DNA from 4 places in the Pseudoalteromonas sp. MB47 genome. Region 2 is predicted to be linked to each of the others. Evidence: predicted binding sites of a transcription regulator. Region 2 holds the regulator's gene; each other region holds the start of a gene.
The links. Region 2 encodes sigma-54, which starts transcription at its own class of promoters, with help from an activator protein. Its sites were predicted from a motif close to GTTGGCACGNNNNTNGNNT; they were not measured.
Positions count from the first base shown of each region.

Region 1: the regulator sigma-54 is predicted to act here: its motif matches at 4,808-4,826, upstream of IMPJCBKJ_RS17840 (YggN family protein).
Region 3: the regulator sigma-54 is predicted to act here: its motif matches at 3,353-3,371, upstream of fliE (flagellar hook-basal body complex protein FliE).
Region 4: the regulator sigma-54 is predicted to act here: its motif matches at 5,318-5,336, upstream of flgB (flagellar basal body rod protein FlgB).

Region 1 is NZ_VFBD01000030.1:19,567-27,687, reverse strand. It holds gene IMPJCBKJ_RS17880 (S8 family serine peptidase) at 1-352, opposite strand, end outside; gene IMPJCBKJ_RS17875 (DUF2721 domain-containing protein) at 600-1,070, shown strand; gene IMPJCBKJ_RS17870 (cytochrome c) at 1,174-1,626, shown strand; gene IMPJCBKJ_RS17865 (cytochrome b/b6 domain-containing protein) at 1,848-2,498, opposite strand; gene IMPJCBKJ_RS17860 (AzlC family ABC transporter permease) at 2,636-3,343, shown strand; gene IMPJCBKJ_RS17855 (AzlD domain-containing protein) at 3,340-3,639, shown strand; gene IMPJCBKJ_RS17850 (glutathione peroxidase) at 3,747-4,229, shown strand; gene IMPJCBKJ_RS17845 (hypothetical protein) at 4,282-4,470, opposite strand; gene IMPJCBKJ_RS17840 (YggN family protein) at 4,862-5,662, shown strand; gene IMPJCBKJ_RS17835 (PLP-dependent aminotransferase family protein) at 5,729-7,171, opposite strand; gene IMPJCBKJ_RS17830 (EamA family transporter) at 7,273-8,121, shown strand, end outside.
Region 2 is NZ_VFBD01000011.1:95,346-103,466, reverse strand. It holds gene rapZ (RNase adapter RapZ) at 1-348, opposite strand, end outside; gene ptsN (PTS IIA-like nitrogen regulatory protein PtsN) at 349-801, opposite strand; gene hpf (ribosome hibernation promoting factor) at 805-1,092, opposite strand; gene IMPJCBKJ_RS07290 (RNA polymerase factor sigma-54) at 1,119-2,615, opposite strand; gene lptB (LPS export ABC transporter ATP-binding protein) at 2,722-3,447, opposite strand; gene lptA (lipopolysaccharide transport periplasmic protein LptA) at 3,444-3,965, opposite strand; gene lptC (LPS export ABC transporter periplasmic protein LptC) at 3,955-4,509, opposite strand; gene kdsC (3-deoxy-manno-octulosonate-8-phosphatase KdsC) at 4,506-5,057, opposite strand; gene IMPJCBKJ_RS07265 (KpsF/GutQ family sugar-phosphate isomerase) at 5,061-6,032, opposite strand; gene IMPJCBKJ_RS07260 (calcium/sodium antiporter) at 6,036-7,004, opposite strand; gene IMPJCBKJ_RS07255 (ATP-binding cassette domain-containing protein) at 7,253-8,071, shown strand; gene mlaE (lipid asymmetry maintenance ABC transporter permease subunit MlaE) at 8,064-8,121, shown strand, end outside.
Region 3 is NZ_VFBD01000031.1:287,707-295,827, reverse strand. It holds gene IMPJCBKJ_RS19615 (DNA-3-methyladenine glycosylase I) at 12-599, opposite strand; gene IMPJCBKJ_RS19610 (ATP-binding protein) at 727-1,839, shown strand; gene IMPJCBKJ_RS19605 (sigma-54 dependent transcriptional regulator) at 1,836-3,239, shown strand; gene fliE (flagellar hook-basal body complex protein FliE) at 3,410-3,742, shown strand; gene fliF (flagellar basal-body MS-ring/collar protein FliF) at 3,763-5,478, shown strand; gene fliG (flagellar motor switch protein FliG) at 5,471-6,511, shown strand; gene fliH (flagellar assembly protein FliH) at 6,515-7,333, shown strand; gene fliI (flagellar protein export ATPase FliI) at 7,351-8,121, shown strand, end outside.
Region 4 is NZ_VFBD01000031.1:340,380-348,500, reverse strand. It holds gene IMPJCBKJ_RS19870 (Ig-like domain-containing protein) at 1-1,632, shown strand, start outside; gene IMPJCBKJ_RS19865 (flagellar protein FlgN) at 1,780-2,211, opposite strand; gene flgM (flagellar biosynthesis anti-sigma factor FlgM) at 2,204-2,524, opposite strand; gene flgA (flagellar basal body P-ring formation chaperone FlgA) at 2,604-3,308, opposite strand; gene IMPJCBKJ_RS19850 (chemotaxis protein) at 3,451-4,383, shown strand; gene IMPJCBKJ_RS19845 (protein-glutamate O-methyltransferase CheR) at 4,405-5,235, shown strand; gene flgB (flagellar basal body rod protein FlgB) at 5,371-5,781, shown strand; gene flgC (flagellar basal body rod protein FlgC) at 5,784-6,215, shown strand; gene IMPJCBKJ_RS19830 (flagellar hook assembly protein FlgD) at 6,229-6,912, shown strand; gene flgE (flagellar hook protein FlgE) at 6,964-8,121, shown strand, end outside.

The sequences.
Region 1 (8,121 bases), on a different contig from region 2:
TAACTACGATTGAGCTAACTAGAGTCGAAGTTTTAGCAACAACCTGAAGAGGTAAATCCATGCTGTTGATTGCTTGCTCTACACTTGCTTGTGCTACTTTTGCTTGCGCTTGAATCGACGCAACGTCTGCACCCATTGTTTTTGCGTTAATAGATGCTGGAGCATTAAGTTTTACAAGCCAGCTTGTTGCTTCACTGCGAACTTTTTGTTCTTTTTTAGTGACAGCGCTCGCTTTAATTAATTTTTTGCCGGCAAGATTATATTTAGAAAAGTCATTGGCTTGTGCACTAGCGCACATTGCACTTGTTACAGCCAAAGCAACTGCAGTTCTTTTTATTAGATTATTAGACATGGGTTCCCCTGGGATATGTTATGTTATCGTCTAAATAGTGATTGAAACAAAGTTTCAACCCCAATATAAAACGTAAACACAAACAAGAACAACATTTTAGTTACAAAACAATTACATTTATTTGAGAGTGAAATACACAAACAACCACAACTTACTGTTTATAAATAATTTTATATAGTAAAGAACAGTTGTAAATATTTGTAAATGAAAATTATGTGTTGAGTTTTAATAAATAGAGTACTTTCAAATGAATTCAGAAGTTATCAACATTCTTACCATGGCAAAGGTGATTCAAACTGCTGTTGCACCCGTCTTTTTAATTACCGGTATTGCAGCAACATTAGGCGTGCTTTCCAACCGCTTGGCGCGTATTACCGATCGAGCGCGACAGTTAGAACGCAAGCTTAAAGTCAGTACCGATGAAGACTTCAATAAGTCGCTTACAACGGAGCTAAGGGCACTGTTGAAACGCTCTCGCTGCATCCATATTGCATTTAGTCTAAGTGTACTCAGTGCCTTATTAGTATGTGCTGTGGTTATGTGTCTATTTTTATCGCATATTCAATCTATCAACTTGAGCGTGACAATTGCTAGCTGCTTTGTGGCTGCTATGGCGCTTTTGATATGTGGATTTTTATCTTTACTATGCGAGGTTTTCTTAGCAACAAGAAGCATGCGCCGCGGCATGATCTTCGCTGATATTGATATAAATGATTAAATTAAACTTAAGTTAAGATTAACCGCAATACACTTGAATATTATATTGAGCTAAGATAAAACTCAGTTAGTTTACTTTTATGACATCTTAAGGGGCAAAAGGAATGAAATTAAAACAATTAGTAGTGGGTGCAATGCTTTCAACAATGGCACTAGGCGCTTCAGCAAATTCTGTATTTGAAGAGCCAAGCGATGCAATCGAGTATCGTCAAGCAGCATTTTCAATGATCCGCGTACAAATTGGTGACATGGGCGATATGCTAAAAGGAAAAGTACCTTTTGATGCAGAACGTTTTCAAAAGCGTGCCGACAATGCAGCGGCATTATCTAAAATGCCTTGGGAAGCTTTCGTAGCGGGTTCTGATAAAGGTGATACATCTGCGCTTGCAGCTGTATGGAGCGACAACGAAACCTTTATGAAAAAAGCAGTTGCTTTCCAACAATATGCTGATGAGCTAGCAGTTGCAGCGCAAAGTGGCGATAAGAAAGTAATCGGCAAAGCATTTGGCGCTTGGGCTAAAGGCTGTAAAGATTGCCATAAGTCTTTCAAAGACTAGTTAAAAACTTAAACTAAAAAGGCGCTTATTAGCGCCTTTTTTAATGTCTTATACCAATTAGCTTAATTAAGTGGTCTATTTTGAGGCAATAGAACCTCGTTGATAGCAAGGCAAAAATTTCGTTATTTAGTTTGTTCTAAATCAGAAATTTTTAACGCAGGTAGCGACAGGTTTTATCCCTCAAAATGATTAAGTATTATTGCGGATTGGTATTAGATTACCTAGCCAAGCAAATAGCTGAGCGGCTCTGCACCCCAAGTCGTAAATAGCACCACTAAGCACACTGCAAAAATAACAAAAGCTATCAACGGTGATTTAGTAACAGGCTCAGTAACCGCAACTTGCTCACTATTGCCCGTTAGCATAGGCTTCACTAAGTTCTTACCCTTAATGCGGTAAATCACAATCGCTAATACATGCAACACAATGGCATACAACAAAATATCAAAGTTTAAATGATGGAGCCAACCCGCAAACTCTACGGTATCTGAGGATACATGCGCCACCAGCGGGCCATCCGTTAAAATATCGTCACTGGTCATTAAGCCAGAGGTTAACTGTACGATGAGTAGCGCAAAAAAGGCTATCACCATATAACTACCCGCCGCGCCATGACCCGCTTTATGTTCATTGCTTGTAAATGACTTAATTGCAGCAACAGGAGAGTGAATAAGTGCAGAGAGCTTTGCCGTTTTACTACCAATAATACCCCAAACAAGACGTGTAATAATAAGCGCTAGAGTGAAGTAGCCTGCAGTAAAATGCAGCTCCAACATACCTTCTTCAGCACTAAAATAGAGGGTTGCGATGGCGGCAACTAATAACCAATGGAAGCTTCTTATAAAGCCATCCCATACTTTAACTTTTGACATTGTAACTTTCCCTTTAAAAGATGCTAATGATTTCAGCAACAGGCTCGGCTATACATTATTGCAAACTTCAGTTATTTTGACACACCTCTATTTCAGCTGTTTTGATCTGAGCCATAACAACAAACATGAGCGATAAGATGCATAAATCAACAATAAGAGCCTTGCTAAAAGGTTTTTTCGACATGCTCCCCTTATGCCTTGCGGTGCTACCTTGGGGAATTTTATGTGGCTCGTTAGCTGTTCAAAATGGCTTCAGTGCCCTAGAAACACAAGCTATGTCGTTGTTGGTATTTGCAGGTTCAGCACAGCTCGTTGCGATTGAATTAATGGCAGGCAATACGCCGCTTTTAACTATTTTATTTACCACACTCATTATTAGCTCACGGCACTTTTTATATGGTTTAGCTATTCGCCACAAAGTCATAGATCAACCCTTTCGTTGGCGACTGCCAGTGAGTTTTGTACTAACCGATGAATTATTTGCTTTTTCGCACCATCGCAAAGCGTACCGAACGAAAGTACGCCTTATTTATGCACTCAGTGCCGGTTTTAGTTTTTATATTGCATGGAATATCTGGACCTTGCTAGGTATTGTCGCAGGAAGCCTCCTTCCCGATTTAACACACCTAGGTCTTGATTTTGCCATCGCTGCCACGTTTATTGCTTTAGTTATTCCGGGTGTAAAGAACTTTGCAACACTGGCTACTGTGATCACCGCAGGCATTGTTGCAACGCTATTAAAAAGTCAGGGCTTTCAACTTTGGCTTGTCACCGCGGCTCTTATCGCTATGACAGTGGGTTACCTAATTAGTCGCTGGCAAGCAAAAGAGGAGCATACACAATGATGATCACCATTTTATTAATGGCGTGTATCACCTTCTTCACACGTTACTTATTTTTACACCGCGCATTACCATTTAAAGTTGGCCCGAAAATGCAGCAATTTTTAAGTTTTAGCGCCCCTGCCGTACTCACCGCAATTTGGGTGCCCATTGTGTTTATTAATGACGAAGGGATAAATCTAGATTGGCAAAATCCTTACCTAAGTGCTGCTGTTGTGTCTGTTATCGTGGCCTATAAAACACATAACATATACTACACAACACTGGCAGGAATGGGATTATTTATAATTTTAAGTTAGCTGCGATGCTTATCCCCAAGTAAGAAAAGCCGCTGATTAAAATTTACCCTTTTAGAAAAATGCCAAGCAAGTTAGAATCAATGCAACAATAATAAAAAGTTATCACTATGAGCGAATTTCACCAACTCTCAGCTACCAGCCTACAAGGCCAAACCGTTGACTTTTCTGATTTTGAAAACAAGGTCGTACTTGTTGTAAACACTGCAAGTAAATGTGGCTTCACTCCACAATATGAAGGCTTACAAGCACTGCATGAAAAGTATCATGAGCAAGGCTTAGTAATAATTGGTTTTCCTTGTAACCAATTTGGTAAACAAGAGCCTGGGGACGCGAAGGAAATTAAAGAAGGCTGCCTCATTAACTACGGCGTTAGCTTTTTAATGATGAGCAAAGTCGATGTGAATGGCGAACATGCTCACCCTGTTTTTAGATACCTAAAATCAGAGTTACCGGGGTTTATCACCCGCAAAATAAAATGGAACTTCACCAAATTTTTAATTGGTAAAGATGGCAAAGCAATTAAGCGATATGCGCCACTCACAAAGCCTGAACAGCTCGAATCAGACATAGCAGCTGCACTGGGCAAATAACAAAGTCTAAAAGCAATAAAGAGGCAAATTGCCTCTTTATCTAAATTTATGCTTAGTCGTTCAAGTACTCGTCAAAGTCGTCATCGCCTAAGTTTCTACGCAAGCGTTTTTGTTCAAGATAGTCTTCCAACTTCTTCTTAACGCGTTGCTTTTTCTTGTCGTGTTGATTACGCCCGACCATTTCGTACTCGTCTTCAACAAAATCGTCATCTAGCGCGTCATAACTAAATGTCTTACCCACAACCCACTCCATAAAGTGTTTGAGACCAATTCTTGAGATTAAAATTTGCTCGATGAATTGGCAAAGATTAAAAAGCTCAGTAGTAATTTAGTATCTAAAAAACCACCAAAATAAAGCCATACACCCATGCTAAATAGGTCATATGTCAATATTGTGAATAAATAGCGCTAAATTTGATTTCTGAAAAGTGAGAGTTTTTTATCGTTTCGATAAGAGTCATTTATGCATGTGTGTTTTTTAGTTAATTTGACTAAAAAGTGGTTAAAAAATTATTGACCGCAATTTTCAAAAAATCATAAAAACACATCAAACCATTGAATTAATTGAACTTATAAATTATGGCATTCAATTTGATTATGTATTTGTGTCATTTCAAACAGGAAAGAAAAAAATGAAAAAGTTATTGTTAGTAAGTTCTTTATTTATCGCTACCGGCGCAATGGCTCATAACGATAATGATACAAATATTTCATTCAGCGGTGAGCAGTGTGATGTTGAATTTATAAATGATGTACGCATTACACCAAGCGAGTTAGAAGTATACACAGCCGATAATCGCACTATGAAAATCATCGATCAACACACTTTATATATCGATGGTCAAAGCGTGTCGCTTGATGCTTCACAACAGCAAGCAATTGCAGATTACTCAGACAGCTTACGCAGCCAACTTCCTGAAGTAGCAAATATCGCACTTGATGGCGTAAAAATAGCAGGTGTGGCCATCGAAGAAGTATCAAATGCTTTCAATATTGATGGCCTAAGCGACATTTCAGAATTAATGGACGATATCAGTGTAGAAGTGCAAAACGCTTTCTATCAGCAAGGTGCGTTCACCATGGGTCAGCAAAATTTCGAAAAATTTGGCCAAAACTTTGAAGACCAATTCGATGAGCAAATCGAATCGGCTGTCGAGTCAGCCATGATGCAATCGATGGGCAGTATTTTAGTGGCGCTAGGCTCTGAGCTTTTAGGTTCAGGTGGCGACATGGATGAATTTGAACAACGTATGGAAAACATGGGCGCACAAATCGAAGCACGCGTAGAAACACAGGCAGCTCAACTTGAAGAGCGTGCAGATGCATTATGCGGCAGCTTTGCTGATATCGCTCATAAAGAGCAAGAGTTAGTGGTGCTAGTACCAGAGCTAAAAGAGTATCAACTATTTACTTTCAAACAGAATGCTGAGTAATTGACTAATTAACATCCCTGAACCAAAACACTTGGTCCTTTCGCGCAGAGCTTGCTCTGCGCTTTTTTATTTTTTGGCCAGCACAGTCAGCTGCGATAACGCTTTAATCGCCTGCTCTAAACTCTCAGACCAAGGCAAGCCATAACTTAAACGAAAACAGCTACGGTACTTTTTACCCGCTGAGAATATCAACCCCGGAGCAATACTGATCCCCGCCTCTAGTGCCAGATGAAATAACTTTACCGCATCATATTGGCTACCAAGGTCAACCCAGATAACACAGCCCCCTTGCGGGTTACTTATACGCGCACAACTTGGCATATATTGCTGCAGGCACCAAATCATACGTTCTTTATTGGTACTTAAGCGCTGTCTAAGCAAACGAATGTTACGGTCGTACTCACCGCTAGCTATAAACTCATACAAGGTCCACTGGTTTATAAGTGGCGCAGAGCAACTAAGCGCGCGTTTGTGTCGCCTTGCTTGTTCTGCAAACTTACCGGCAATGATCCAACCAATGCGGTAACTAGGTGCGGCTGTTTTTGAAAACGACGCGCAGGTGATCACTAAGCCCTTTTTTGAATAAGCTTGTGCAGGCGTGGCGCGCTTAGCTGTAAAATGTAAGTCGCCATAAACATCATCCTCAATAAGCACCACGTCACGCTGCTCTAAAAGTGCCACTAATTGCTCACGCTTGGCATCAGGCATAAAACTGCCAACTGGGTTATTTAATGAGGTTGAAAACACACAGGCTTTTATATCATGTTCATCGAGTGCTTGAGCCAAGTCATCTAGCCATATTCCTTCATCGGGGCACAGCGGTATTTCCAGAGCCTTTAAACCTAAGCTTTCAATTAACTCGATAATGCCAAAATAACAAGGCGACTCGATAGCAATAACATCACCGGGTTTAGCCACACACTTAAGGGCAATCGCCAGTGCCTCTTGAGCACCATTGGTGATAACTAATTCATCGCTATCAACCCCAATACCAAAGTCCAGATAGCGATGAATTAGCTGTTTTTTAAGTGGTGCAAAGCCATCCATCGGCCCGTAATTAATTGCCGATGCGCCAGCTAATGTCATGACTCGGCGCATTGTTCGTGCCAGTGCTTTATCTGTCGGTGCAGCAGCCACAGGGTTGGCGATACCAAATGGCACCACATTAGCTTTGTGGATAGCGCTGTAGACTTGCTCAATCAAGCCTTGCTTATTGACTGTGGTAGGCTCTCGACTGAGCCTAACTCGCTTTGGTCGAGACTGATTTAACTGTGATGACTTTAAAAAGTACCCTGACTTTTCTCTGGCTTCGATCAGCCCTTGCCCTTCAAGTAATTGATACGCTTGCTTTACAGTAGGAATACTGATGTTGAGCTTGTCTGCCATTTTTCTGAGCGAAGGTAACTTTTCACCCGGTAATAACGAACCTTGCAAGCAAAGATCTCTAACTAGCTGAATAACTTGTTGATATAAGAACTCACTGTTACTACGACTGATAACTTGTGACATAGCCCACCAAACTGTATAGGTTGCATTTCTAGTTTTCTGTATATGTTAAGTATACAGAAGAGGATTAAAATGAACATACTTTCAATTTTTGGGTACTAACTATGAAAAGCGCCGCTCTTTACCTTGCTACAGTACTGATCTGGGGATCGACTTGGCTAGCTATTGAGTTTCAACTGGGTGATGTTGCTGTTGAGGTCTCTTTATTTTATCGCTTTGCCATTGCAGCCATTTTAATGTGGGCCTTTGTGCTGGTAAAAAAACTCCCTATGCAATATTCACTGCGCGATCACGGATTTTTTGCATTATTGGCTTTATTTAACTTTGGTTTAAATTATTTAGTGCTGTATTGGGCGCAGAACTATCTCACCTCAGCAATGGCCTCAATTGCCTTTTCGATGTTGCTATTAATGAACATTATTAACACCCGCTTGTTCTTCGCAAAACCAATTGCGAAACGAATTTACTTTGGTGCTTTACTCGGTGTAATGGGTATTGCCAGCTTGTTTTGGCCACAAATTCAGCAATTCGACTTGAGTAATGGTGCGTTGGTCGGGTTACTACTTGCGCTGTCTGGGACCTTTGTGGCTTCATTGGGGAATATGGTCAGTGTTCGAAACTCTCAGCGTAATATTGGCGTACTTCAAGGCAATGCCTGGGGTATGTTATACAGCGCTTTAGGGCTAGCAGCTTATGTTTTAGTAAGCAACGTTGAGCTGACATTGAATGCCCCAACCAGCTATTGGGTATCGCTCTTCTATTTAGCAGTATTTGGTACCGTAATCGCATTTGCTTGTTACTTCGCGCTACTTAAAAATATCGGCCCTGAGCGAGCAAGCTATGTAATCGTATTATTCCCACTGGTTGCAGTGGTCTTAAGTACTTTATTTGAAGGATTTGAATGGCAAGCAAATACCTTTATGGGTTTTAGCCTAGTGTTATTCGGTAATGCT
Region 2 (8,121 bases):
AATGGCAAGATCAAGCGGTAAAGAATCAATCGATAATGGATGCAAACGGCGAGTTTCAGAAAAGCGCTTAATTAGGGTTTGATCATCACTATCTAGGTAGAATAGTGTTGGGTTTGCAAAACCTGGCAGGTACTCAAGAATATCATTAAACTCTTGCTGCTCTTTCGGTAAGTTACGTACGTCGATACTGACGGCAATTTTGTCATAATTATCAGAAACACTTCGCACGAGCGAAGGCAGTAGGTTGACAGGAATATTATCAACACAATAGTAGCCTAAGTCTTCAAGAACTCGTAAAGCGACCGATTTGCCCGAGCCTGAGCGACCGCTGATAATTATTAATTCCATTTATGCCTCTGATGCAATTACTTGAAATAGTTGCTGATCGCTTGTAGCACTTCGCAACTGTTTACAAAAATCTTTATCTTTAAGTCTATCAGCAATTGTTGACAAGGTCTTCAAGTGCAACTGGCAATCGCCATCTGGTACGATGAGTGCGACAAAAATATCAACGGGACGATTGTCTATCGCATCAAAATTGATGGGAGATTCACTGACAATAATAAATGCATGAGGTTCATCAGCACCACTCATTCGACCGTGGGGAATAGCTATTCCTCGGCCGATACCTGTACTACCTAACTTTTCCCTGTTCAGAAAAGCATCTAGGATATCTTGTTGAGATAAATGAGGAAACTGCTGGTGAGCTAACTCGCTAATATACTCAAGAATTCTTTTTTTGCTATTAAAAAGGACCGCAGCTTTGCTGCAGTCCTGATTAGTAAGTGAACTAAGTTTCATAATTTAATGTCGAGCTAATTTCTCTTTATGCTTAATGACTTGGCGATCAAGTTTATCGATCAATGAGTCAATTGCTGCGTACATATCTTGATGTTCTGTAGAAGCGAACAACTCGCCTCCGTTTACATGTAAAGTTGCTTCTGCTTTTTGGCTTAATTTTTCTACATCTAAAATGACATGAACATTATTAATATGATCAAAATGCCTTTCTAGTTTTGCGAACTTAGTGTTTACATAGTCTCTTAATGAATCAGTGACTTCTACGTGACGACCAGTTAAATTTAGTTGCATAAGCATTTTCCTTCTATGTAAAACGTCTAAATCAGACTTTTACGCTGATTAGACGGAGGTATTGCTAGAGACTCACGATATTTTGCAATTGTACGTCTAGCTACTTTAATTCCTTGCTCAGCCAATATATCTGCAATTTTGCTATCACTCAATGGTTTAACCGAGTTTTCTGCAGCAACTAACTTCTTGATTAAAGCGCGAATTGCTGTAGAAGAACACTCACCACCATTTTCGGTGCTGACATGGCTTGAGAAGAAATATTTCAACTCAAAAATTCCCCTTGGGGTATGCATATATTTTTGTGTTGTAACCCGAGAAATCGTCGATTCATGCATTTCGACCATTTCAGCGACATCGTTTAGCACCATTGGCTTCATTGCCTCTGGGCCATGTTCAAAGAAAGCTTGCTGTTGTTGCACGATACAGTTGGTCACTTTTAGTAAAGTATCGTTACGGCTTTCTAAGCTCTTAATAAACCACTTTGCTTCTTGTAAGTGAGAACGAATAAATTGGCTGTCGCTACTTGATTTAACAGAGCGAGACATCGCTGCATATTGGCTATTCACTCTAATTTTTGGCATACAATCTGGGTTTAACTCGACTACCCAGCGGCCTTTCACTTTTTTCACTGATACATCGGGTATGACGTACTCAGATTCTTCGCGTACTATGCTATCCGCAGGCTTAGGATTTAAGCTGTGAATGAGCGTCATCACTTCTTTAAGCTCGTTTTCTTTAAGCTTAGTCTTTTTCATTAAAGTGCGATAGTCGCGACTTGCTAATAATTCGATATGCTCAGATAAAACCATTTTAGTTTCAGCTAAATATGGCGTATTGGCATCGAATTGACGAAGTTGTATACACAGGCACTCTTGTAAACTTCGCGCGCCGATACCAACTGGATCGAATAACTGTATTCTTTTTAAGACAGCTTCAACTTCATCGAGTTCGATTTCTTCTTCATCATTATTTTGATTAAAGCTTTCGACAATATCTTCGCAGCTAACCGTTAAAATACCTGAGTCATCGATAGCTTCAACGATGGCAACGGCAATCGCTTCATCGGTAGGACTAAATGGTGTGAGCTGTAGTTGCCACATTAAATATTCTTGCAGTGTTTCTGTTGAAGCACCTTGGTAAATAGACTCGTCTTCAGGCATTGGCCCAGACGATGTTGATGGGGCGGCACTCATGTACTCATCCCACGTAACATCCATAGCTAAGTCATCGCTAACCGTATCCTTACTCAGAGCATCACTGCTTTCTTGCTCGAATTCGCTAGGTGCTTCGTCGGCAGACGCGCTGACTTGTACATCGTCAGACTCCGCTTTTTGCTCATTCTTACCGATGCTTTCTTCGTTGTAATCCGCTTCTTCCACTTCAAGCAGAGGATTACTATCAAGCGCTTCTTGAATTTCTTGCTGGAGATCCAATGTACTGAGCTGCAACAAGCGAATGGCTTGTTGCAGTTGTGGAGTCATTGTAAGTTGCTGGCCCATGCGCAGCTGTAATGATTGCCTCATGTATCCCTAACAATCCTTTTTAAGTTATCGGTAACGGTGAGGACACTGTTATCGATTTATTGTCATTGTATAAGTCTAGCAGATGCTCTAGTCGGTGGCGTAATGGTTACAGCCTGAATTGCTCGCCTAGATAAACATCACGTACAGTTTGGTCAGCTAATACGTGCTCAGGTGTGCCTGATGCAATTAGCTCCCCATGAGAAACAATGTAGGCTTTTTCACAAACATCAAGGGTTTCTCGAACATTATGGTCAGTAATAAGTACACCAATACCACGATTTTTTAGGTGCTCAATAATTTTCTTTATATCTAACACCGAAATAGGATCAACACCAGCAAAAGGCTCATCTAAAAGGATAAATTTAGGATTAGCGGCTAATGCACGTGCAATTTCAACGCGGCGTCGTTCACCACCTGACAGTGCCATACCTTGGCTATCGCGAATATGTTGAATGCTAAATTCATCTAATAAGTTGTTAAGAGTCTCTTCGCGCGTTGTTTTGTTAAGATCTTTGCGGGTCTCTAATATGGCCATCAAGTTTTGGTAAACTGTTAATTTTCGAAAAATAGACGACTCTTGTGGTAGATAACCAATACCTAAGCGCGCACGGCTGTGCATTGGCAAAAGCGTGATATCGTTATCATCGATGCTTATTTTTCCTTTGTCGCTTGGTACGAGGCCTACAATCATATAGAAGGTGGTGGTTTTACCTGCACCATTTGGCCCTAACAAGCCAACAATACTGCCCGCTTCAACTTCAAGACCGACATTTTTAACCACTTGGCGGCCTTTGTAGCTTTTAGCTAAAAGCTCTGCTTTTAATGTGCTCATGGTTGGCCTTTATCGTCTTTTTTATTTTCTACAGGCACTAAAATAGTGTGTACACGATCTGTTGAGTTTTCGTCTTTTTCTGCGCTGATCAGCTGTTGAGCCATATCATAGGTAATGCTTTTTGCCGTTACTTTTTGACCCGCTTGAGTGACTTCAGCTTCGCCATTGAGTGTTAAGAAGCGTTTCGCAACATCATAACGAACTTCTTCGGCGCTGGCGCTCATCACGGTACCATCAGCTTGCTTTTCTTCGAAGTAAGCTGGTTTGCCTGTAGCGATAATTAATTCGACTGTACCTTCGGTGTCACCGCCATGTGCCTCAAGTCGCTCTGCTGTAATGCGACGATCACCATGCACGATCTCTACGTTACCTTCGAATATGCCAACGCCATCTTTTAGTTTACCGACTTGGCGATCTGAGCTAATGCTAATTTGAGCGCCTGTTTGCTCGGCAGCTGCGCCCGAAAAGGCAATCAATAAGCTTGGGATCAGGAGTAATTTCTTCAGTTTATTGGTCATAGTATATGGTTCGTGTATGGTTAGTTAACTCAACAATTTCGGCTTTTAAATCGGCTTTTAAGCCTTTACCGGTAATTTTTAAATTCGGTCCTGTTAGTGTTACAGGTTGCTTTGAAAACATCGTCATTTTATCAATGTCGACATTAATATTTTCTGCTTTTATGTCTTCGATCATACCGTTATGGGTTAAGTTTTTAGCAACTACATCCCCTTCAAAAATCAGCTGATCATTTTCGTATAAAGTAGCTTCTTTGGCTCTTACTTGCCAAACTTGCTGATCGCTATAAATAGTAAAAATAGGTTGTTCAAAAAAGGTAAACCCTAATTGTTGATACAACTCCATTTTTGCAGCTGCCACTTTATGACTAATTTTACCTTGCTCGTCATAAGCTGTTTGCTTTAGAGCAACGGCAGTGTAATCAGGTGTTGCGATGATCTCGTCTTCACTAGTTATTGTATCAGTTGACTGGTTAAAGTACGGGTACCATAACCACACCATGCAACAGACAAAAACAATACTCAGTAAAATACGGGCTATATTCATGCGCTGGTTCCATCGCTAGTTAACGGCTTGCCGTTTTCTAACATCAGTAAATCAGTTAATTCACGCACGGCTCCAAAGCCACCCGGTAATAATGTGGTGTAATGAGCCAGCTTCTTGATAAGCGGGTGTGCATCGTTTACTGCGACAGCAAAGCCAACTTTTTCCATAACTGGTAAGTCTGGACCATCATCACCAATATAGGCAATCTGTTCATCTGTCAGCCCCAGTTTATCCTTTAACTCTTGATAAGCAATCAGCTTATCTTCTTGTCCCTGATAAATGTGCTGAACTGTTAGGCTAGTCATTCGCTGCTGAACTATTTGTGAATGGCGGCCAGTAATCACTGCCACTTCAAAGCCACTATTAATGAGTGCTTTAATACCAAAACCATCTTTAGTATTGAATGCTTTAAGCTCTTCGCCATTATTACCCAAATAAATTCGACCATCAGAAAAAACACCATCAATATCACAGATTAATAGTTTTATTTTTTGAGCACGCTGACTCACATCAGGGCTCAGGGGCTGGTATAGTTCGGCGAATGTCATTGCTTAGAGAACTCCTGCTTTTAATAAGTCTTGCATATTAAGGGCACCAATTGGTGTGTTGCTTTGATCCACCACAATTAAACCATTAATACGTTTATGCTCCATAATATTTAAAGCTTCAGCCGCAAGCATGTCAGGGCGAGCCGTTGTGCATGAACGGGTCATCACTTGGCTAATTGCCGTGCTATGGATATCGATGCGCTGTTCTAAAATACGGCGTAAGTCACCATCAGTGAATAACCCGGCTAACTTTTCATCTGCACCAATCACTGCGGTCATACCAAGGCCCTTGGCTGACATTTCAATCAATGCATCTTTGATGCTTTGGGTTTCGCTAACGATTGGCGTTGCGTCGCCTGCGTGCATCACATCATCTAATGTAAGTAATAAACGTTTACCTAAGCTGCCACCAGGGTGCGAAAGTGCAAAATCGTCGGCAGTGAAACCACGGGTTTCTAGTAGCGCAACCGCCATTGCATCGCCCATAACCAAGGTTGCAGTGGTGCTTGCCGTTGGGGCAAGGCCTAACGGACACGCTTCTTGGCTAACTTTGATGCACACATGAACATCAGACAGTTTTGCCATTGTTGAGTCTGGGTTGCCTGTTAATGAAATCATTTTTGCGCCAATGCGCTTGATAACAGGGATAATACTGAGTACTTCGCTGGTCTCACCTGAATTTGAAATACACATCACCACATCGTCGCGGGTGATCATGCCTAAATCACCGTGGCTAGCTTCGCCAGGATGAACAAAAAATGCCGGAGTGCCAGTACTTGCAAGGGTTGCTGCAATTTTATTACCTACATGGCCAGACTTGCCCATACCAATCACAATAATACGACCTGTACATTGGAACATTAATTGGCAAGCATTATCGAAATCTTGATTTATATATTGCTCAATTTCTTGTAAAGCTTGTGCTTCAATTTCGAGTACGCGCTTACCCTGCGCGATAAAGCTAGGTTGTGTCATTAATTATCCTACTTGGCTGAAAATATAGCCCTGATATGCAATAAATGCGACTAACAAGAAGCCACCTTCTACTCTATTGATACGACGAGCACCTTTAAAGTTCAATGACATGGCAATCAATACAACGGTTGCTGCAATCATGATAAGTGCATCGCGGTTTGCCGCAGAAGGGTCAATAATTGAAGGGTTGATAATACCCGCAAGAGGTAATACGGCGAGTAAATTGAAAATATTTGAGCCAACGATATTACCAAGTGCTAAGTCGTCTTCGTTTTTTAAAACCCCTGCAATACAAGCCGCTAGCTCTGGTAAGCTGGTACCAATAGCAATTATGGTTAAGCCGATAACAAGGTCAGATAGACCAAAATATTTTGCGATATCAACGGCTGATTCAACTAAAAAGTGTGAACTGACTGGTAATAAAATCATGCCGATGATTAACCAAAATATGGCTGATTTAGTGCTGACATCGTTCGGAACGTCTTCACACGCTTCGCTGACGAATGGGTCATCTTGATTTTTAGCACGCAGAGACACAATAACTAAGCCACCAATGAACACCGCAAAGGCAATCATCAAGGCAATGCCTTCAGCGAACGAAAAATAGTTATCTGAGAACACATACCAAGCGGCTACTGAGATTAACAGTACCAGCGGCATTTCGCGTTTAAGTGTCATTGAAGATACTGAAAGGGGGCGCAGTAAAGCTGTGACACCAAGTACAAGTAAGATGTTAGTAATGTTAGAGCCGACCGCATTTCCTACCGCAGTATCTGTTTTATCAGCAAGTGCTGCCGATGCAGATACCATCATTTCAGGGGCTGATGAGCCCATAGCAACAACAGTTAAACCAATGATTAGGGTGGGGATCCCCATATTTTTTGCCAGTGCAGCCGCCCCATAAACAAACCGATCGGCACTCCAAACGAGTGCAGCAAAGCCAATAATTAAAATGACAAAAGAAGTCACCATTGCGATACGCCAACATTACTTATACAGATGACTGCAAATAGTAACAAAAGCGAACCTGAAAGTATAAGTAAAAGAATGGGCTGGCAAGCATAAAGCGTGCTTGGTAAGGAAACTAAATTTCAGGTGTCGTTAAGCTCTTTACAGCTAGCTTTAGAATTTATTGATAGAAAATATTACAAAATTTTACGATTTGTTTTTTCCATCTTGACTAAAAAACCCTTAAAATGGCAAAACTAGTGAAAAACGTTATGGAGAGCGACTTGTCGCAATCAATAGTAGAAATCAAGGATGTAACCTTTTCACGGGGCGATAGAATCATATATAAAAATATGAGTTTTAACATTCCGAAAGGCAAGATTACCGCTATCATGGGACCGAGCGGCATTGGTAAAACCACCATGTTACGCTTAATTGGCGGTCAGCTGAAGCCTGACTCTGGTGACATTTTATTTGAAGGCAAAAGCATTCCTAGCATGACTCGCAAGGAACTTTACGCCGCCCGTACCAAAATGAGCATGCTGTTCCAAAGCGGCGCTTTATTTACCGATATGTCAGTGTTTGACAATATCGCCTTTCCTTTGCGCGAACATACTCAGCTTAGCGAAGATTTAATCCGCCTTGTTGTTTTAATGAAATTACAAGCTGTTGGCCTGCGTGGTGCACAAGATTTAATGCCGTCTGAGCTTTCAGGTGGTATGGCTCGTCGTGCTGCTTTAGCGCGTTCAATTGCCCTTGATCCAGAACTTATCATGTATGATGAGCCTTTTGCTGGTCAAGATCCTATTTCCATGGGTGTGCTTGTTAAACTTATTAAGTCATTGAATGAGGTGTTAGGTTTGTCATCACTGATCGTAACTCATGATGTAACAGAAGTTATGAGTATTGCCGACCACGTGATCATCATTGCTGATCAAGGAGTGATAGGCGAAGGGTCACCTGAGCAAATGCAAAACCATGAATCTGAGCTTGTGCAACAGTTCTTAAATGGTTTATCGGATGGCCCTGTGCCATTCCATTTCCCAGCTCCTGCGTATGATGATGAATTACTAGGAGTGCATAATGCTTGATCTATTCCAGAAGTTAGGTCACAAAACGCTAGGGCGCTTTGCCGCGCTTG
Region 3 (8,121 bases), on a different contig from region 2:
GTTTTATCTCTTTAATATTCACTAATTATCTCAGCTTTTCTAAAACAATCATTACTGTGGTCGTTAACCATGCCACAGGCTTGCATATGCGCATACACAGTGGTTGGCCCTAAAAACTTAAAGCCGCGCTTTTTTAAATCTTTGGCGAATGCTGTAGAGGCTTCAGTAATAGCCGGGTAATCCTCTAATTTATCAAGATTGTTTACCAATGGTTTGCCACCAACAAACTGCCATTGGTAATTTGAGAAACTACCAAACTCTTTTTGAATCTCAATAAACCGTTGCGCGTTATTGATAGTGGCGGTGATTTTAGCGCGATTACGAATAATACCTTCAAACTGCATTAATCGTTCGACGTCGTCTTCGGTCATTTTGGCAACCTCTTCGACAACAAAGTTTTTGAAGGCACTGCGATAGCCATCACGCTTTTTAAGTATGGTATACCAACTCAGTCCCGCTTGTGCTGACTCTAAGGTTATAAATTCAAATAAGCGGTGATCATCATATAGTGGCACCCCCCATTCTTGGTCATGATAGGCCACATAATCTTCTTTGCTGGTATCGAGCCATGGGCAACGACAATGGTGTTCTTTTTGCATTATTCCCTCGCGATTGTCATTTTTTTGTCAGTGTTGTTTTGTCTTTAATTTATTGAAATAAAACAAAAATAAATTTGGTACGGATTGTGCATTTAGCTAGGTAGACACGATTTTTTGAGTATCGATTATGGCCTTAGCAAATGTCCTAAAACCACAATTTATCACAGCCAAACAATATAACCCATGCTTACAACAAGAAGAGTATGTGGGTGAATTGAGTGAGCTGCGCCAACAAGCCAGTTGGTTAGGTCATTTGGTTGATACCATGCCTGCGGGTGTGGTGGTTTTGGATGGCCGAGGTATGATCGCAAAAGCCAATCAAATCGCCATTGATATGCTAGGAGAACCCCTTGAAGGTGAAAAGTGGTTTAGCGTAATTCAACGCTCATTTCGACCACAGCAAGACGATGGACATGAAGTATCACTTAGAGATGGGCGTTTAATAAAGCTTGATATTACTGCGCTTGCTCCAGAGCCTGGGCAGTTAATTTTAATGACAGATTTAACTGAAACCAGGCGCTTACAAAAGCGAGTTGCACATATGCAGCGCTTAAGTGCGCTTGGCAAAATGGTCGCTTCGCTTGCTCACCAAGTCAGAACACCGTTATCAGCGGCCATGCTGTATGCCGCAAATTTAGGCTCAAAGCGATTGCCAGAAAGCTCGCGTGGCAACTTTCATACGAAGCTAATGTCGCGTTTAAAAGATTTAGAAACCCAAGTGAACGATATGCTGTTATTTGCCAAAAGTGGTGAGCAACAAGTGGTCGAAAGCGTTTCAATGCAACAGTTACTTAATGAAGTAAAAGCCGGTGCTGATGCTATGGTTGCACAAAATAACAGTGAACTTAGCGTGAACTTGCCTGAGCCAGATATTGAAATTATGGGTAATAAAACTGCTCTGGCGAGTGCTATTCAAAACCTGATCCACAATAGTATTCAAATTATTGGCTCTGAGGCTGTGGTAACCCTGAGTGCCGAACGTGACGAAACTAGCGAAAACTGTGTTCGTATCAGTGTCAGTGATAATGGCCCAGGTGTTGATTTACGTCATGCCAACAAATTATTCGAACCTTTTTACACTACCAAAAGCCAAGGCACGGGGCTTGGACTTGCAGTTGTAAGTTCAGTCGCCAATGCGCACCAAGGACGGGTTGAAGTGACTAATAATGCTCATGGGGGAGCATGTTTTAGTTTGATCTTGCCAATTAGTGCAGAACCAATCTCAGCGGAGGCAAAATGAATACTAACTCTATTTTAGTCGTTGAAGACGACGCAGGCTTACGAGAAGCACTGATCGATACCCTTGAAATGTCGGGTATTGATTGCGTTGCTGCAGATAGCGCTGAACAAGCGATGATCTTGCTTAAGCAAAATAGCTATTCATTGGTTGTTAGTGATGTGCAAATGGGCGCCATGAGTGGCCTTGACCTATTACGTAGCATTAAACTTAATTATCCTGAGCTGCCGGTATTAATGATGACAGCCTATGCCACCATTGATGATGCTGTAGAAGCAATGCGTTTAGGTGCGATTGATTACATGGCAAAGCCGTTTGCTCCAGAAGTGCTCCTTAATATGGTGAGTCGTTATTTGCCTGAAAAGGAAAAAGAAACCGATGGCCCAATCGTTGCCGATCCATCGAGTATTAAGCTATTAGAGCTCGCGAGCAAAGTTGCCCGCTCAGATGCCAGTGTCATGGTACTCGGCCCAAGTGGCTCAGGTAAAGAAGTGTTGGCTCGTTTTATCCATGATAAATCAAATCGTAGCGATGCCCCCTTTGTGGCTATTAACTGCGCTGCTATTCCTGAAAACATGCTTGAAGCAACCTTATTCGGTTACGAAAAAGGGGCGTTTACCGGCGCTATTCAAGCATGTCCGGGTAAGTTTGAACAAGCTCAAGGTGGCACCATCTTACTTGATGAAATCACTGAGATGGATTTAGGCTTACAAGCAAAATTACTGCGTGTACTTCAAGAGCGCGAAGTAGAGCGCTTAGGCGGTCGTAAAACCATAGAGCTTGATGTTCGCGTACTTGCTACAAGTAACCGAGATTTGAAAGAAGCGGTGAGCGAAAATCTATTTAGGGAAGATTTATATTATCGCTTAAATGTATTCCCGCTAATGTGGAAACCATTAGCCGAGCGTCCTGGTGACATTGTTGTGTTGGCTGAGCATCTAATTGAGCGTCATTGCCTGAAAAGTAAAGAGCCTATAGCTCAACTAAGTGAGGGTGCGAAACAAAAGCTGCTATCGCATGCTTGGCCAGGTAACGTACGAGAACTTGATAACGTTATTCAACGGGCATTGATATTATGCGATGGGAATAGTATTCATCAAGATGATGTCTTTATTGAAGAGTTGCTTACGGCGGATATCAAGCCAGTCGCTACGCCACCACACAACGCTCCGGTATATCAAGAACAGCCTGTTGAAGTTAATCTAGATACCGTACCGCAAGTGAGTGAGCAGGGTAATTATAAAGACGAGCTGAAAGACAAAGAGCATCGTATTATTTTAGAAACCTTAGCGCGCTGTAATGGTAAGCGTAAAGAGGTTGCAGAAACCTTAGGTATCAGTCCGCGCACGTTACGTTATAAACTGGCGCAAATGCGAGACTTGGGTATCGCCTTACCTGCATAAACTCCTTCCAAAAAGTTAGTCAAACAAGCTCGCATTTTTGTGAGCTTGTTTGCTGTCAAAACTCTGACAAGTAAATTTATTCTGTTAAGTTGTTGAAAATGTTGATTTTATTTTGTGGCACGGTTTGTGCTTTATCAGTGCATAAGTAAACTGCATTGTCAGAGAGTATTATGAAAGTTCAAAACAGCGCATTATTTCAAGAAATGCAATCTATGGCTTCAGAAGTTGGTCGTAGTAACTCAATTAATAATTTACCAACACAAACTCAGCCAACTTCATCGGCACAGTTTGGTGATTTACTTACCAATGCACTTGATACAGTGAATGGCTTACAACAAGAAGCAAAACAAAAAGTAACCGCGCTTGAAATGGGCGATCGCAGTGTTTCACTTGCGGACGTAATGATTGCTTCGCAAAAGTCATCAGTTGCCTTTGAAGCGACGGTACAGGTTCGCAATAAACTTGTTGAAGCTTATAAAGAAATCATGAACATGCCTGTGTAACTAGGTAGTGGAGAATTATTGTGGCGCAATCTAATCAATCAACTGATCTAGCCTTAGCAGGCGGCGGTATCGATGCAACCGATACTGACGATCAACAAGAGCAAAAGTCAGGCTACCTAAGTGCCTTAAATGGTGTAGACGTTTTACGCCAGGCTACTTTAGTGATTGCTTTAGCAATCTGTTTGGCTATCGCAATTTTTATTATTATTTGGGCTCGTCAGCCAGATATGCGTCCGCTTGGCAAAATGCCAACGGAAGAGCTTATTCAAACGCTGGACTTTTTAGACGCTCAAAAGATTGATTACGAACTTGATGGTAACGTCATCTCTGTTGAAGAAGGTGAATACCAAAACATCAAATTATTGATGGCTCGTGAAGGCCTAGAGCAAGCGCCAAGCTCAGGTACTGACATCATCATGCAAGACATGGGGTTTGGTGTAAGCCAACGCCTTGAACGTGAACGTTTAAAGCATGGTCGTGAGCAACAGCTTGCACGTACCATCGAAGAGCTAAAAAATGTTACTCGCGCCAAAGTACTTTTAGCTATTCCAAAAGAAAACGTATTTGCTCGTCGTGAAAAACAACCTTCAGCGACGGTAGTACTAACCTTAAAACGCGGCCGTACGCTTGATGGTGAAGAAGTTGACTCAGTAGTTGATATTGTTGCCTCAGCAGTCCAAGGTTTATCGCCAGAGCGTGTTACTGTTACCGATCAAAATGGTCGTTTACTGAATTCAGGTTCACAAAACTCACTTGCTGCTCGCTCTCGTAAAGAGTATGAAATTGAGCGTAAGCGTGAAGAAGAATACTTAAATAAAATCGATAGCATCCTTATTCCAGTTGTAGGTTTAGGTAACTACACAGCGCAAGTCGACTTAAATATGGATTTTAGTGCAGTCGAAGAAACACAAAAACGTTATAACCCAGACTTACCCGCTGTGCGCAGTGAAACCACTTTCGAAGAAAACAACATTGGTGGTCTTGCGGTGGGCATTCCAGGTGCGCTAACGAATCAGCCGCCAGTTAACTCTAATATTCCTGAGGTCGCTGGCCAAGGTAGTGCGGGTTCAGCAACGAACCCAAGTCGTTCGCATAAAGAAGCAACACGTAACTACGAACTTGATACCACAATTTCGCATAAGCGCCAGCAAACCGGTGTTATCCGCCGCATCAGTGTGTCAGTTGCCGTTGATTATGTACCACAAGTAGGTGAAAACGGTGAGACAACTATGGTTCCTCGCTCTGTCGAAGCATTGTCAAATATTCGTCGCTTACTACAAGGTGGTGTTGGGTTTGATATGCAACGCGGTGATGCACTTGAAGTCGTCACAGTGCCATTTGTAAGACAAGATACAGGTGAAGCGATTGAAGTTCCACTTTGGGAGCAAGATTGGTTCATGAAGATGCTACGCTTAGCATTAGGTGCACTGGTTATCATCGTACTTATTGTCTTTGTTGTAAGACCTATGCTGAAACGTCTAATTTACCCAGACGATACACTAGAAGAATATGATGAAGATGCATTAAGTGCAGGTGTAGATATTGGTGATAGCACGCTAGATATGCTAAATAAAGACTTTGACTCTGCTGCTGTAGGATTCTCAAGTGATGGTACACTACAGCTGCCAGACTTACATGGCGATGAAGATTTACTCAAAGCAGTTCGTGCATTGGTTGCAAATGAACCAGAACTGTCTTCTCAAGTAGTGAAAGCGTGGTTAACAGAAGATGACTGATCAAGAACAAAAACAATTACCACCGGCGTTTGATGTTGATAAATTAGACGGTGTTGATAAGGCGGCAATCTTATTGCTGAGCTTATCAGAAGAAGATGCTGCGCAAATCCTTAAGCACTTAGAGCCAAAGCAAGTGCAAAAAGTGGGTATGGCAATGGCTGCGCTAGATGATTTATCGCAAGCGAAAATTAGCGCAGTCCATAATTTGTTTATTGAGCAAATTCAAAGCTTCAGTACCATTGGCTTCCAGTCTGAAGACTTTATCAAAAAAGCCCTTACAGCAGCGCTTGGTGAAGACAAGGCAGCCAGCCTTATTGACCAAATTGTTATGGGCTCAGGGGCGAAAGGTCTTGATTCATTGAAGTGGATGGACTCAAAGCAAGTGGCGAATATCATTCGCAACGAGCACCCGCAAATTCAAACCATTGTTTTATCTTATTTAGAGCCAGAACAATCAGCGGAAATCTTGTCGCAATTCCCAGAAAAAGTGCGTTTAGATTTAACCATGCGTATTGCAAACCTTGAAGAAGTTCAACCAGCAGCATTGCAAGAGTTGAATGAAATCATGGAGAAACAGTTCGCAGGTCAAGCTGGTGCGCAAGCTGCGAAAATGGGTGGCTTGAAAGCAGCCGCTGATATCATGAACTACCTAGATACCAATGTTGAAGGTCAGTTAATGGATTCAATCCGTGAACACGATGAAGAGATGTCACAGCAAATCCAAGACCTTATGTTTGTCTTTGAGAACTTAATGGATGTTGAAGACCGTGGTATTCAAGCAATTCTTCGTGAAGTACAGCAAGATGTATTAATGAAAGCAATTAAAGGTACTGACGAAGCATTAAAAGAGAAGATTTTGGGCAATATGTCAAAACGTGCCGCTGAATTACTCGCTGATGATCTTGAGGCAATGGGCCCTGTTCGTATTAGCGAAGTAGAAGCGGCACAGAAAGAAATTCTTTCTACGGCACGACGTTTAGCTGACTCAGGCGAAATTATGCTTGGTGGCGGTGGTGGTGAGGAGTTCCTGTAAGCCATGAGTAAGTCTTCATTTCATACAGGACGCCCAGTACATGCCAGTGAAGCAGCCGATGAACTATTGGAAAACTGGCCAATTCCTGAGGTTACGCAAGATACAACAAAACTCGCTGGACGCTCAACGGCGTATGGCACGCCTTTAGCTGACTTATATCGTAAAGAGCAGCAAAAGCAGCAGGCCGAAGAGCAGCCAGAAGAGCCTGAAATTCCGTCATTGACCATGGCTGAACTTGAAAAAATCCGTCAAGATGCCTATGAAGAAGGGCTAAAGCAAGGTCATGAACAAGGCTATATAGATGGTTTTGAAAAAGGCGCGCATGAGGGGAAAGAAGCTGGTTTTAAAGAAGGTGTTGAGCTTGGTAAGGAGCAAGGCCAAGAAGAAATTAAGCCTATTTTAGAAGAGCAGCTGACCAACTTAAGAAGCTTACTTGATAGTCTTTCTCAACCATTATCTAAAGTCGATGAAAGTGCCGAAAAGCAGTTAGTGCAATTAGCTGTTATGTTAACTGAAGTCTTAGTTTACCAAGAAATCAAAACCTCACCAGAAGTCATTTTACATGCTTTGAAGCAAGCCATTGATGCGTTAGGTGAAGAGCAAGTGAAAGTACGTATTCACTTACATCCTGATGATATTGCTTTAATTACCGAAAGTTATGGCGAACAAACTATCGCAGATAACCATTGGCAGTTAGTGGCAGAGCCGACTTTAGAGCGCGGTGGCTGCGAAATTAAAACCCCGCAATCATCCCTCGATATGACGATAAAAACTCGCGTCAAAGAAACGTTGGAAAACTTTTTGCATAGCAGTGGTATCTAACACTTTTTAGGCTCATCATGAGTGCTCAATCAATGACTCTTAGCGAACGCTTACAGCGCTATGAAAAACATATCAAGGCTCCAAAACCGGCTGTTGCCGGTATTCTGACGCGTGTTGTTGGTTTAACGCTAGAAGCAAAAGGGCTTAGAGCACCTGTTGGTAGTCAATGTAAAATTGAAACCATTAACGGCTTTGTTGATGCTGAAGTTGTTGGCTTTAATGACCAAACACTGTACTTAATGCCAAATGATCACATCTCTGGCGTACTACCAGGTGCGCGAGTTATCCCAAAAGTAAACGAAACAGGATTGCCTGTAGGCATGAGTTTACTTGGCCGCGTAGTGGATGGCCTTGGTCGGCCACTTGATGGCTTAGGTGCAATTAATGCTGAGCATCACTTAAAGTTTGCGCAAAACGCAATTAACCCGCTGGCAAGACGACCAATCAGTCAACCTATGGATGTAGGTGTACGAGCCATCAACTCCGTTATTACCGTGGGTCAAGGCCAGCGCATGGGTCTGTTTGCAGGCTCTGGTGTTGGTAAATCAGTGCTACTAGGTATGATGACTCGTGGTTCTGAAGCAGATGTAATCGTGGTTGGCCTTGTGGGTGAACGTGGTCGTGAGGTAAAAGAGTTTATTGAAGAAATTTTAGGAGTCGAAGGGCGTAAGCGCTCAGTGGTGGTTGCAGCCCCTGCGGATGCGTCACCATTAATGCGTTTAAAAGGCTGTGAAAGTGCAGTGACCATTGCGGAATACTTTCGCGATCAAGGTCTTAACGTGTTGTTA
Region 4 (8,121 bases), on a different contig from region 2:
GTTGAAGCCAGTATCTCTGATGCTGCAGGTAATAGCGCAACCACTTCGGTGTCTGGCATTATAGATATCACTGCGCCTGATGTTGTTATAGACACGATTGCTGTTGCAACCGATTTAACACCGCTCGCTTCTGGCAGTGCAACAGGAGCAGTCGCTGGTAATCGAGTGGTTGTCACCTTCGTTGATGCAGCAGGTGTTAGTCATAGTGTTGAAACAACGCTTGATTCAAGCCTTAACTGGCAAGTTGAAGCAACCCAAGCGCTTGCCGAAGGACAGTATACGGTAACCGCTGTTGTGACTGATACTGCTGGGAATGATGGTTCAGTAAGTACAACGTCTGCGGTTGATACTACGGCACCGATTGTGAGCATTGATCAAAGCAGTTTAATACTCACAAACGACTCAACCCCTGTTATCAGCGGCACATCTGATGCTGCAAATAGTACAGTAGTAATTGTGTTCACTGCCGCAGGCGGTTTACAACATACAGTTACTACCACAACTGATGCAAGTGGCAATTGGCAAGTTGAAGCAGGTCAAGCGTTAGCTGATGGAGTGTATTCGGTCACTGCAAGCATCACAGATACCGCAGGTAATACAGGAACTGATAGTAAAACGGGCGGAGAAGTTGACACTGTGGCTCCAGAGTTATCAATCACGCCGTCATTCTTATTAGGTAACTTGGTATCGCTTTCTGGTACTTCAGATTTGCCTGAAGGAAGTGTTATTACCATTACAAACTACCTAATTGGAGGTGGCATAGGAGTTCCTTACACAGCCACCGTTGACGCTAATGGTGATTGGCAAGTGCTTAATTTGTCAGTCTCTTTATTAACTCTCGCATATGTTGAGGCCTCTGCGACAGATGCTGCTGGTAATACAACCACTATATCGAGTATTGATTATAGTAATGACCCTAGCTTAGATGCTTTTGATGTTACTAACTATAATCCAGGTATATTAGGTTTACTCTTACCTTTCGCCGAAGGCACTGCTGAGCCGGGAACTGAGGTTTATGCCATTGGCTCTAACTTAATCGGCCTTAATTTACTCAATATTATCGACGCTTCAGTTCTTAGTTCTTCGCCAAGCACCACAACTGATAGCGACGGTGACTGGAGCATAGGGCTTTCTTTTCTTGATTTAGGGAATGAATATTACTTTGCTATTGTTGATACTGAAACTGGTGAGTATATCGTCAAGAACACCTCTAACGATTTAGTCGGTACAGGTGTGATTGAATCAGAGCCTGATAGCGGCATCATATCTCTTGGAGAAGAACCTGTTTTAGCAGGCTTAGAGAACTCTGAAGAGCCACCAGAAAATGAAAGTTCAACTTCAGGCGCTGAGCAGCTCGGTGAAAGTATTGATTTAAGCGTGATATTAGCTAAAGCGGATACAGAACCGACATTGCACTCTAACTCTGCTCCGCTTGAAGTAACAATCGATGATGTTTTAAGTGACTCAGAACAAAGTGAGGTACTGGCATTGAATATCGATAGCGAACAGCAAAGTTTAGCTTTTGATCCTAATGACTCAATAAGTTCACAACCTGCAAGTGATATTCAGAGTGAATCAGAGGACATGATTAAGAAACTAATCGAAGATGGAAATAAATCTGTAGATATTTAATCAATAAAAGAAAAGCGCTGAAATGCGCTTTTCTTACAGTACCTTGCTTAATTGAGTGATATCGTGGATTGGTATAATTCTGCAAACATTAAAAAACGCGATAACTAACTTAGTTATCGCGTTTTTTTAAAAGAATAATATTTGGGTTTAGGCTTTCAAATTGTGGACGATTTTTTTATCGCCTTGAATTACGCTGCCGCCTTGGTCGTAGGTCATCGATGAAGGCGCACCGATTAGAATGTCTTTAAGTTGTTTAACACTTAACTGTGCTTGGTGAGCTGCATGGGCGTTTACATCGTTTTTCTTTTTGCAGCTTGCTAGGAGAGTGTTAACTTGCTTAATAAGTGCACTCACGTCATCATCTTGCGATTCGTTGTGCGCGACAAGCTTTTGCACTTCTTTATCTATGGTTTGGATTTGTTGGAGCAAAGAAATTTTTTGTTGGGCAATACTCTTTAATCCTTCGCCACGTTTTGCAGCAATGGCTGTCAATTCATCATCTAACAACGCAGCAATAGACTCCAAGCACGAAACTTGCTGTGTTAGTTTGCTGGCTATTAAATGATTATGATCAGCCATAGACATCAAACTCGAATGCAGCGATGTTCTTTGCTAGCTTTTCAGCATCAATTTGGTATTTACCTTCGCTGATCGCCTTTTTCAGCTCAGCCACTTTATTGCTATCAAAACCAGAAGACTGCTCTGCTTTTTCTTGCAGTGATTTAAGCTGCTTTGCCTGAGGTGTTAAACTGACAGAATCTGCACTTGCTTTAGGTGCGGCTGATTTAGCAGCAGCTGCATTAGCATTATCTTTTTGTAAATCAAGCTTTTTTTGCTTGGTATTTGTCAACACAGAAGGCTGTTGTTGACCATTATTGACATTGCTTACCATAATTTTTGACCTATACATTACCCAACTTATGCCTTTATATCGGCGGGCACAGCGGATACTTTAGCATAAATAGTTAAAATTAAATATTTACCTGTACAGACTCGACTCCATCCACACGCGCATTTAATACTTTACCTGATTTTTTATTTTTTACACGTACTAATTCGTCTAACGTGCCATCTTCTAGCGCAATTCCGGTTGTTTTGATCCTTAAGCCCCGTAACGAAGCATAGATAGTTACGTTATCGCCTTTGCAAACCATGCAAACTTGGCTCATAACAATAGGTGTACCACCGCGTAAATTTCGCTTACTGCGACTGCCAATAAGTATAGACTCATCTTGTACGTATTGCGTTCTAACAAATTGCTTAGGTTTCATTTCTAGGCGTAAATGTTCGGCACGAATAACTTCACCTCGAGTAAGACTCGTTGTAACAACAACGACTGGCTCAAGTTCTATAATTCTAACGTGAACGTATTGGGTCCAACTATTTATGTCTTGGCACTTAAGTTGTACCGTGACCTGCCGATTAAAAGGAGGCTCTGTTGGTAACTCTTTGTTTAATGGCGACTCACATAACCTATCAGGAATGCGACTATCCAGAGGCAAAGCGCTTATCTGTGGTGTTGTGTTCAAGTCAGGCATGTGTTCACTCACAAAATCAACAGCGATCTGTTGAAGTTGCTCGTTGTTATAGACTTCTGCTTGTAGTTGTGTTGCAAACAACAGGCTAGAAAGAAAATAAAAAACACTGTATCTTCGGCTTTTTTTTAACAAACTCATATTGTTTCGACTATGCTTATTGTTGAAAACAAGGTATAAATATTTTGCGTCAAAAAACAGACGCTTCGTAACCTTATGTAGCTTTAACACAAAGAAGGCAATTATTGTTCCAGCTCTGATTGTTTATCTTTAGGAGATTGAAATGGCAGGCATTTTAGACTCAGTTAACCAGCGAACTCAGTTGGTTGGGCAAAACCGCCTTGAATTACTATTATTCAAACTCAGAGGGCGTCAGCGCTTTGGTATTAACGTGTTTAAAGTAAGAGAGGTTTTGCAATGCCCGCCACTTACGAACATGCCAAAATCAAATGCCTATATTCGCGGTGTTGCGCATATTCGTGGACAAACTATTTCTGTTATTGACTTATCAATGGCTGTCGGTGGTCCTGCAATTGAAAACATAAAAGACAGCTTTATCATCATTGCCGAATACAACCGTTCAGTACAAGGGTTTTTGGTTGGTGGTGTAGAACGTATCGTAAATATGAACTGGGAAAAAATAATGCCACCACCTTCGGGAGCTGGACGTTATTCTTACCTAACAGCAGTCACAGAAATAGAAAACGAACTGGTTGAGATTTTGGATGTTGAAAAGATCCTAAATGAAATCTGCCCAGTGAACACTGAAGTTAGCGCAGATGTTGTTGGTGAAGGTGAGTTCCAGAAAGATTTAGGTGAAAGAATCGTCTTTATTGCTGATGACTCTGCTGTCGCGAGAAATCAAGTAAAACGAGCGCTTGAGCCACTTGGTGTACAAACTGAGCTTGCTAAAAATGGCAAAGAGGCCTTACTAAGACTAAGAGAAATAGCTCAACTTGATTGCCAGAACGATATTACTGAGCGAGTTGGCTTATTAATTTCAGATGTTGAAATGCCAGAAATGGATGGCTATACCTTAACCGCCGAGATAAAGGCCGATCCAAAATTATCACCTTTGCATGTGATCTTACATACTTCTTTAAGTGGTGTATTCAACCAAGCAATGATTGAGAAAGTGGGAGCTGACGATTTTATTGCTAAATTTAACCCAGATGAACTAGCGACTGCTGTAAAAAAATGGGTTCATTGTGATTAATAGTTTATAGGTGGTATTACTTTGGAAAATAAGCATTTACAACAAAGCGAATACGATCAATTTCGCTCTTTTTTAGAGCAACAATGCGGCATTGTGCTTGGCGATAATAAACTTTATTTAGTTAAAAGCCGTCTCGCTCCACTTATGGCGCGTTTTAATGTCGAGTCTTTATCGCAGTTGGTAAGTAAAACACTGAGTCCTCATGAGAGGCAGCTTCGTGCCGCTGTGGTTGATGCAATGACAACCAATGAAACGCTTTGGTTTCGTGACCAGTATCCGTTTGAGTTATTGAAAACGAAATTATTTCCTGAGCTTAAAGATGTGCGTAGACCATTAAAAATATGGTCAGCGGCAAGTTCATCAGGACAAGAGCCGTATTCAATTGCCATGTCGGTTGCCGAGTTTCAGTCAAAAAACCCAGGTGTATTAAAGATGGGGGCGCAAATAATCGGCACTGATATCTCTAATACCATGCTTGATATGTGCAAAAACGCTGAGTATGACTCGCTAGCGCTTGCGCGTGGTTTGTCGATGGAACGCCGTCAAAAGTTCTTTAAAGACAGCGGCAATGGAATGGCTCAAGTCATTGACCCTATACGTAAAATGGTCAGCTTTAGACACCTTAACTTACTGGATTCATACGCTTTAATGGGCAAGTTTGACATTATATTTTGCCGTAACGTGCTCATTTACTTCTCACCAGAGGTAAAAGCTAAAATTATCTCGCAATTTGCTCAAGCCCTAAACCCTAAAGGTTACCTCTTTTTAGGTGCGTCAGAATCAATGGCGGGCTTAAGTGATAGCTTTGAGATGGTTCGTTGTAATCCAGGCATCATCTACCAGAAAAAGTAAACCTTTCTTAGCAACCTAGTTCTTAGGTTGCTAAATTTATCTATTATTCAATATCTTACGCAAATAAAATATCCCCTTCATTATTGGCTTAGCTTTTGCATTAATCACTCTAGAGTCAATTTTTTGGAGATGGTTATGGCTATCAGTTTTGATAAAGCATTTGGTGTTCACCCCCATGCAATGTTGATCCGTTCACAACGCGCTGAGTTATTAGCGACCAATATCGCTAATGCTGATACGCCGGGCTATAAAGCGAAAGACATTGATTTTGCCTCGGCATTAAAAGCGGCAAAAAGCAACCAACAAGGCGGCAATAGCATGGTAAGAACCGATGCTAAACATATTGCCGGAGGCAGTCGTTTTGTTGGCGGTGCAGAAATGTTTCGTACGCCAAATCAATCAGATACAGGCGATGGTAACTCTGTAGATATACAAGTGGAACGAAACTTGTATGTACAGAACTCATTAGAGTATCAGGCAAGCCTGCAATTTATGAGTAGTAAAATTAAAGGCCTTAAAAAAGCCCTCGGTAGTCAAGGAGCTTAATCATGAGTTTATATAATGTTTTTGATATTTCAGGCACGGGTATGAGTGCACAAAATGTGCGCTTAAATACCACAGCAAGTAATATTTCGAATGCAAACACGATTAGCTCTAGCCAAGACCAGACATACCGAGCGCGCCATCCTGTTTTTGCTGCAGAGTTGACCAAAGCGTCAGCATCGCAAAGCAACCCTCAGGGCTCTTCTGTAGGCGTTAAAGTTTTAGGTATTGTAGAGAGCGATAAGCCGCTACAAATTGAATATAACCCGAATCACCCAAGTGCGGATGAAAATGGTTATATCTACAAACCTAACGTTAATGTTGTAGAAGAAATGGCAAATATGATTTCTGCCTCTCGCTCTTACCAAACAAATGTGCAAGTTGCTGATGCAGCTAAGCAAATGTTAAGTAAAACACTGTTGTTAGGACAACGGTAATCGAGGATAAGTTATGAGTAACGACATCAGCTCTGCATCATCATCCTATATGGATAGCTTGCGTTGGAATCAAAGCAATACGCAAACAACTGAGGAAGACAACAACACACTTTCTCAGGAAGATTTCTTTTCGTTGTTAACACAGCAGTTGTCGTTCCAGGATCCGAGTAACCCTGCTGATAACGATCAAATGATCGCGCAGATGACGAACTTTACTATGGCTGAAGGTATTTCAAACTTAAACGAGAAGTTTGACTCACTGACTGCATCAATGACATCAAATTCTGCGTTACAGGCTTCCACTTTGGTTGGTAAGCAAGCGTTATTAGAGTCTGACACCATTGACTTTGACGGTGAAAACCTTGCTAAAGGGTCGGTGGTTGCTGAGACAGCCGTTGAATCTTTAACGCTAAGAATAACAGATTCTTCAGGTCAATTAGTACGAACCATTGAACTAGGTTCTCAGTCTGCGGGCGCACTGCGTTTTGAGTGGGATGGTAAAGATAACGATGGCAATGTGCTCCCTGAAGGCGAGTATGACATCAGTGCTGAAGGCTTTGTAAATGGAGACTACAGCAGTATGCCTATGGCGACCTTTAAGAATATTGAAAGTGTCAATATTAATGGCGCAAGCGGCATTATCGTAAATACAAAAGAGGGTGCGGTTAGGCTAACTGATATAGCTGAAATCGCATAAGTATAAAAGGTTTGGGTTAGCTTAGGCTAAGAGATAGGTTAGAGGTGAGTTATGAGCTTCAATATTGCATTAACAGGCTTAGCAGCCGCACAAAAAGATTTAGACGTAACAGCAAATAATATTGCTAACGTTAACACTACGGGCTTTAAAGAGTCTCGTGCAGAGTTCGCTGATGTATACGCATCATCAGTATTTAGTTCTGGTAAAACAAAAAATGGTGACGGTGTAAGGACAACAATGGTGGCACAACAATTCCACCAAGGTTCACTCTCTTTCACAAATAACTCACTTGATTTAGCAATTACTGGTGAAGGTTATTTCGCAATGGCGAATGACTTAGGTGCACAAGATTTTACTTACACGCGTGCTGGTGCGTTCAAACTTAATAAAGATAACTTTATTGTGGATGCGAGCGGTAATTACTTACAAGGTTTCCCTGTTGATGAAGCAACCGGTGACACAACCTCTGTAAGCTTAAGTACATCTTCTGCGCTACAAATTCCAGATGCATCAGGTTCACCACGTGCAACCACGAATGTCTATTCGTCATTTAACCTTGATTCACGTGCCTCTGCGCCAACTGTGACACCATTCGATCCAGAAACAAGTGCAACTTATAACAGCTCTACATCAACAACGGTGTATGACTCATTAGGTGAACCGCATATTCTACAGTTCTTCTTTGTGAAAACTGATTCTACAGTGACTGGTAATGAAAATGAGTGGGAAGTATACGCTACATTAGATGAAAAGCCATTTGATGCAACAGGTGTTGAGCAAACCACAACACCTTATACACCATTATCAACTTTTCAGTTTGATGCCAGTGGCTTACCACAAAGTACAGATGGTACAGCGAATACTGATACAACATTTAATCCATTAACGTTACCGAGTGGTTTAGGTGCTGCGACAGGCCTTTCTGATTTACTTTCGAATGGTGCAAGTTTCCCTGATGATGTGACTATTAACTGGCGTGATGAAGCGGCAACAGCAAATAAAGTTCCAACTCAATACGCAAGTAACTTTGAAGTAAAAGCATTAGAGCAAGATGGTGCGACTGTAGGTCGTCTATCAGGAATTGATATCGGTTCTGACGGTAAAATTGTTGCGTCATACAGTAATGGAGATACGTCGTTCCTAGGTCAAGTTGCTATGGTGCGCTTCTCTAATTCACAGGGCTTGCAACAAGTTGGTGATACATCTTGG